2 regions of the Dehalobacter sp. DCM genome follow, and region 2 is predicted to be linked to the other one. Evidence: riboswitches for the same ligand, from Rfam matches in the RefSeq annotation. Region 2 holds a riboswitch; the other holds the start of a gene.
What was found. Region 2 has a riboswitch for cyclic di-AMP ahead of LPY66_RS10495 (NlpC/P60 family protein). Riboswitches for the same ligand answer to the same signal wherever they lie in the genome.
Positions count from the first base shown of each region.

Region 1: linked by a shared signal. The riboswitch ahead of LPY66_RS06795 (quaternary amine ABC transporter ATP-binding protein) and the one ahead of LPY66_RS10495 (NlpC/P60 family protein) in region 2 are both predicted to bind cyclic di-AMP.

Region 1 is NZ_CP092282.1:1,438,929-1,442,144, forward strand. Features, by position in the region: gene ablA (lysine 2,3-aminomutase) at 1-186, opposite strand, end outside; gene LPY66_RS06790 (GGDEF domain-containing protein) at 402-1,022, shown strand; cyclic di-AMP (ydaO/yuaA leader) riboswitch at 1,126-1,260, shown strand; gene LPY66_RS06795 (quaternary amine ABC transporter ATP-binding protein) at 1,369-2,580, shown strand; gene LPY66_RS06800 (ABC transporter permease) at 2,573-3,216, shown strand, end outside.
Region 2 is NZ_CP092282.1:2,261,489-2,264,704, forward strand. Features, by position in the region: gene LPY66_RS10490 (MFS transporter) at 1-591, opposite strand, end outside; gene LPY66_RS10495 (NlpC/P60 family protein) at 766-1,968, opposite strand; cyclic di-AMP (ydaO/yuaA leader) riboswitch at 1,972-2,113, opposite strand; gene LPY66_RS10500 (TrpB-like pyridoxal phosphate-dependent enzyme) at 2,301-3,216, opposite strand, start outside.

The sequences.
Region 1 (3,216 bases), 820 kb from region 2:
GTAGGGCGTTATCGCCATGCGGAAATTTTTCAGGCACCGCGCGATATTTTCAGCCTCCCCGGATGAAAGGGAAAACGCATTGAGCAGATCTTCCTGGGTTGTGATGCGATTGGCCATTTGCCAGTGCCAATCATACCAGTCGTCATTGCTTACTTGCGGGAATAACGTTTCTCGCTGTCTGTTCATTTCTTCTACCTCCTTTACTATGGAAGAAATTATTTTGCGCACGATTATTTTAGTCATTTCATATTTTTTTTTTGACAAAATATAAATGCTACAACTTTGATTTATATAATAAGTTGTCAGGTATTATATGTCAACCCATGTATTAAAAAAATATATATACCTTGACATATATATATAAATTTAATATATTTATTCACTAAGGAGAGGTTTTAAATATGGTAAGCAGATTAACAACAAAGGAAGACCTTATAAAAAAAGTAAACGAAATGATAAGCGACAGAGAAGGACCTTTCAGTATCGTCACGGCGGATATTGACAATTTAGCCAGTATCAATCATTCCCTTGGCCGAAAAATCGGTGATGAAATCATTGATAAATTAATCACCATTTTGACGAATAATCTCGCTGAAGCTGATTTAATCACACGGCAGGGTGATGAATTTATGATTCTGCTTGTTGGAAAAGGCGCTGAACGGAGCCTGATGGAAATGGAGGAAATACGGAGTTATCTATCGGACAACACGTTTAATTTCTCCGATGGTGAAAAGTCGGAAGATATCTATGTCACGGTCAGTTTTGGCATTGCTTCCTGGCCAAGAGATGCCAAAAATGGGATCGAACTATTTCGAGTGGCGGACAGTGCGTTATTCAGGGCCAAAAAACTCGGAAAGAATAAAGTATGTCTTTCCGAAGTTGAAAGTATGGTGCTTAAATCCAGTTATTTTACCAAGACCCAAATTGATCGTCTTTCAGAAATGGCAAAAGAGATGGAAAAGACTGAGGCCTTTTTATTACGGGAAGCTTTGGATGATCTATTCAAAAAATACAGCAAATGATAGTAATTCATTCTCTCACATGTTCGATTACTGTTAGATCCTTAGACGCGCTTGCCCATTGTGAAGCGAGGTGATGGACTAAAAACGGATGACTATAAATGAATATTGGAATACGCTGAATCCAAATGGAACGGGAAACCCAACACGTGGGGTGAATCCGGAGCTGCTGCTCTGGTAGGGTTAATTCTTTCGACCCGAATCCGTCAGCTAATCTCGTAAGCGTTGGAAGAGAAGGTGATAAAATCAAGCTTTATCGGACCTTTATTAAGGTTATATTTTTTTTGTATTTTACTAGCACTACAGAACTTCTCTGTGGTGTATTTTATTGTCTTAGGATGGTGGTAATATGAATCAAACCTTAGAGAAAATTGTAGTGACTGATTTAATCAAAATATTTGATTCCCGCCCTCAGAAGGCACTGGACTTACTGGCACAAGGAAAAAGCAAAGTCGATATTCTTCAGGCAACCGGACAGACCGTTGGCATCAATAAAGTCAGTTTTGCGGTCAGGCGGGGTGAAATCTTTGTCGTCATGGGACTTTCCGGCAGCGGGAAATCAACGATTCTGCGCTGTCTGAATAGGCTGATTGAGCCAAGTTTCGGTTCCATTGTTATTGACGGTATTGAGATCACGAAGTTGAAAGAGAAGGATTTACGAAAGATTCGCCAGGAAAAGATGGCCATGGTCTTTCAGCAGTTTGCGTTAATTCCCCACCGTACGGTTCTTCAAAACACGGTGTATGGATTGGAAGTTCAGGGGGTTGCCAAAAAGGACAGGGAAGTTAAAGCGCATAAGATGCTGGAGCTGGTCGGTCTCAAAGGCTGGGAAAACAAATATCCGGATCAGCTCAGCGGCGGGATGAAGCAACGGGTCGGACTCGCCAGAGCGTTAACCAACGATGCCGATATTTTGCTTATGGATGAGGCTTTCAGTGCACTTGATCCGTTGATCAGAGAAGAAATGCAGGACGAACTGTTAAGTCTCCAACAAAAAATGAGCAAGACCATTGTGTTTATTACCCATGATTTAAATGAAGCGCTCAAGCTTGGCGATCGTATTGCGTTTCTCAGAGACGGTGCTTTAGTACAGGTCGGTACTCCGGAAGAAATTATTACCAATCCCGCCGACGATTATGTGGCTAAGTTTGTGCGTGGCGTGGACCGGAGTAGGATCTTGACGGCCGGGGATGTGATGAAGAAGCCCCAGCCGTTGATCACTTTGCGTGACGGACCCGGAGTTGCGCTGAGGATTATGAAGGAGCATGGGCTGTCCAGCGTCTTTGTCGTGGATAAGGAAAAGAATTATCAGGGACTGATTACCGTCGATATGGCGGTTGACGCCCGTAATGACGGGAAATCCAGTTTGAATGATATCGAACTTGCCCAGGGGCCGGTGGTTTACGAAAATACCCCTGTCCAGGATACGCTGGGTATTATTGCCGAGAGTAAGTTGCCGATGGCCGTGGTGAGCGAGGAAAAGAAATTAATTGGCATCATCGTGCGGGGATCCGTCCTTGCGGCGCTTGCCGCTCAGAAGCGGGGTGAAGACAATGACTAAGTTCCCTTTGGCAAAACTAATTGACCAGGGTGTTGCCTGGCTGCAAACCAATTTCGGAAACAGTCTGGACGTTTTTTCCGACGCTTTCAGCCGGACTGTCCGTGAGTTTGGAAATGGGCTGGCGGCGATTCCTTGGTGGGTAATTATTTTGATCTTTGCTGTCTTGGCTTGGCGGGCCAACGGTTGGAAACTGGCTCTTGGAACAGTTATCGGGCTGCTGTTCATTTATAATCTGAAGCTATGGCCGTCATTTCTGGATACCCTGATTTTAGTCATCATTTCGGCGATTGTATCGATTGTCATCGGTTTACCGCTGGGGATTCTGGCGGGAAGAAACGACGGATTCCATCGGGTGCTTACCCCTGTATTGGACGTGATGCAGACAATGCCTTCGTTCGTCTATCTCATTCCGGCTTTGCTCTTTTTTGGCATAGGAAAGGTGCCGGCAGTGTTCGCCACCGTTATATTTGCCATGCCGCCGGCTATCCGACTCACCGATCTGGGTATCCGCCAGGTCCCACAGGATTTAGTAGAGGTTGGTGAGGCTTTCGGGTCAAACCCAAGGCAGCTTCTCTGGAAAATTCAGCTTCCGGTTGCATTACCGACCATTATGGCCGGTATCAATCAGACAATGAT
Region 2 (3,216 bases):
ACGCAGTTTTTCTTTATGGTGGTCGTTTTCTATCTCTTTATCGGGTTCGGGAAGAAGTAGGATCACAAGCAGAAGAGGAATAATCGCGATTAGGTGTACTAAAAATGTGTATTGCCAGCTGATAGCACAGAGGAACCCGCTGGCTAACTGCATCATAATGCCGCCGCTCATAACAAAAACATTACCGATGCCTACTAAATTAACGCGATCTTGTCCATGATAAAACTTAAGCACTAAAGCATTTCCCATCGGGGAAATAATGCCGATACCGATCCCAAATAACACTCTTGAAAGCAAGATAGATGTGAAATTACTCAGAAAAAAGGGGGTAATGCCTCCGATAATGAATAGAATGATACCGATAATATTCATTGTCCGAAATTTTACTTTCTTTCCGGCTAAAGCCCCGGAGATGAGAGCGACCGGGATCATCAACAAACAGGGCAAGGTTTGGGCCAGTACAATGGTACTGAAAGGAATTTCCGGGAAAGCGGCAGAAAGTCTGTGTAGTGCCGGAATTACTAGAGTTGGTGCCATATTTAAGAAAAAAATAGATAGTATGGATACTTTCAGGGTCACGTTCTTATTCATGTGTTTCTCCTCCGAAAACCAGGCAATTGATTAGAAAAATAACAAATTTTTATATTGTTAACACTATACTTGATTTGAGTGGAAATTACAAGCAAAACACCATTTCTTCACAGAAACGGTGTTTTGAGTAAAAGAGGAGATAAGTCAGCTATTTATAATGACGGGTTACCTTGGTTAATACCGTCTGGCGCCAAGGTAACGTGAAGATAGAGAACTCAGACTGGAAACGGTGACACCGTATGAATAATTATAGGCGTGGACAAATTTTCCGCTGCCGACATATATCCCAACGTGGGAAGCACCGGAAGAATAAGTTGAGAAGAAGACTAAATCACCCGGCTGAAGATCACTTTTGGCTACTGACGTTCCTGAAGCAAACTGGGCAAATGATGAATGGGGAAGGTTAACCCCGGCTGCCTTATAAACGTACATGACAAAACCGGAACAGTCAAAACCTTTCGGGCTGCTGCCGCCAAAAACATACGGTGAACCAACATAACTTAAGGCATAATCAACGACATCAGAATAACTTCGGCCACTGATCGAAGCACTTGAGGCGACGGTGAGGGCCCGGGCGGACGGCCCGACAGCAATAACTTCATCGACAGCCTTTTTAACTATTTTTTCGGAAATGACCTGCTGCTTGATTATTTTACCGTTTTGTTGTTCATAGCTGGTGGTTACCGATTTAAGACCTTTGCTGCCCTGGGTAATGACTTTCTTCTGCGCGTAGGCAAGGGTATAGTCTTTCTTGGTTATGGTGCTATAAGGTATCGCTTCTTCTGTCGTCTCGGTTCCTTTGCAGATAATGGTCAGAGTTTTTTTGTCGATTAAATCGTTTAATACCTGTTCCGGAGATTGAATACGGTCTAAAGATACAGTTGTCAGATTAGAAGTAACCGCTTCTTTGATAGTGGTTTCAGTAACGACATTCGTAGCGGAAGGTGCGTTAAAGTAATTTTCATATCTTTGGAGGATCGTATCAATGTCCGCAGCCGACAGTACAACCGCGACAACGGATCCATCGATCTCCAACTCATAGGCCGCATAGGACTGATTTAGTTTTGTTTCGAGATTATTTTTTTTCAGCGAATTTTGCAGATATTCCGCGTTGTTTACTGTAACGTCGTCATAGGTGACAATATAGGATCCCGAAGCAGCTTTTTTGATCAGGTCATTTCCGGTATTTTGATCGGAAACAAATCCAATTTTCTGACCATTGACTGTTACAGCAACCACATGGATCGGTTTTGCCAGATAAAAAGCAAACGATCCGATAAACAACAGAGAAATAAATAAACCACCGATTATTCGCGGTGATTTCCATGAGTTTCTCACCTTGCTCAGACATACCTGAACAAACTGTTTAAAACGCATCCCAGTTTCACCTTTCTTAGCTTACGAGGTTAGTTGACGGATTCGGACTAAAGGTTAAGCCCTACGCGTTGTTCGCGATTCACCCCATTGGAATTTAATATCCCCCGTTCCGGGAAAAACATCCCGGACTCAGCTCGTATTCAATTAATCTCTTAATTATAATAGTTTAATTAATTTATATATATTCGACGACGAAAAAAAATGTCCTGCCAAAAATAAAAATAAGAGAGGCTTCTCAGGTTAAAGAATACCTGAAAAGCCTTTTATTTGATTTTCTATGGATTGCGATATTTAAGCAAACTGGGCTGCCTATGCAACATGATGTAATATATTTATAAGTTGACGTTAGGCAAAGTGGCAAATCCTTTTTCGAGATCTTCATCTGAAGGAACATAATCCGTCATGGTTCCGGAATTATAACTCATATAGGCTGCCATATCAAAGTAGCCGGTTCCGGTTAAACCAAAAAGTATGGTTTTCTTTTCGCCGCTTTCTTTGCACTTGATAGCTTCATCAATAGCCCCCCGTATGGCATGGGCAGATTCCGGTGCAGGTAAAGTACCTTCAGAGCGAGCAAAAAGGGTAGCAGCGTCAAATACTTTGGTTTGTTCCACAGAACGCGCTGTCATATAACCGTCATGATACAATTTGGATACGATGCCGCTCATACCGTGGTAACGAAGACCTCCGGCATGATTCGGCGAGGGAATAAAGCCGGATCCCAACGTATACATCTTAATGAGAGGTGTTGTTTTTCCTGTGTCACCAAAATCATAGGCGTATCTTCCTCTGGTCAAAGACGGACAGGAGGCAGGCTCGACACCAATGAATTCGATGTTATTCTTGCCTTTAATCTTATCGCCCATAAATGGCCCGACTAAACCGCCATAATTTGATCCGCCACCGATACAGCCGATAATCATATCCGGTTGAATGTCATACTTTTCGCAGGCGGTTTTTGTTTCTTCACCAATGATGGATTGGTGAAGGAGAACATGGTCGAGTACACTGCCCAGAACATAACGGCAGTCCGGTGTTTTCACGGCTGTCTCGATTGCTTCGGAAATAGCGCAGCCTAACGAGCCGCCGGTTCCGGGGTTTTCTGATAAAATCTTTCTGCCGATTTCTGTGGTGTCGGAAGGTGAAGGTATGACTTTTCCGCCATAGGTCTCGATCACCGCCTTGCGATATGGTTTTTGTTCTGCCGAGACTTTGACCATATAGACAGTCAGCGGCAGATCATAAAAA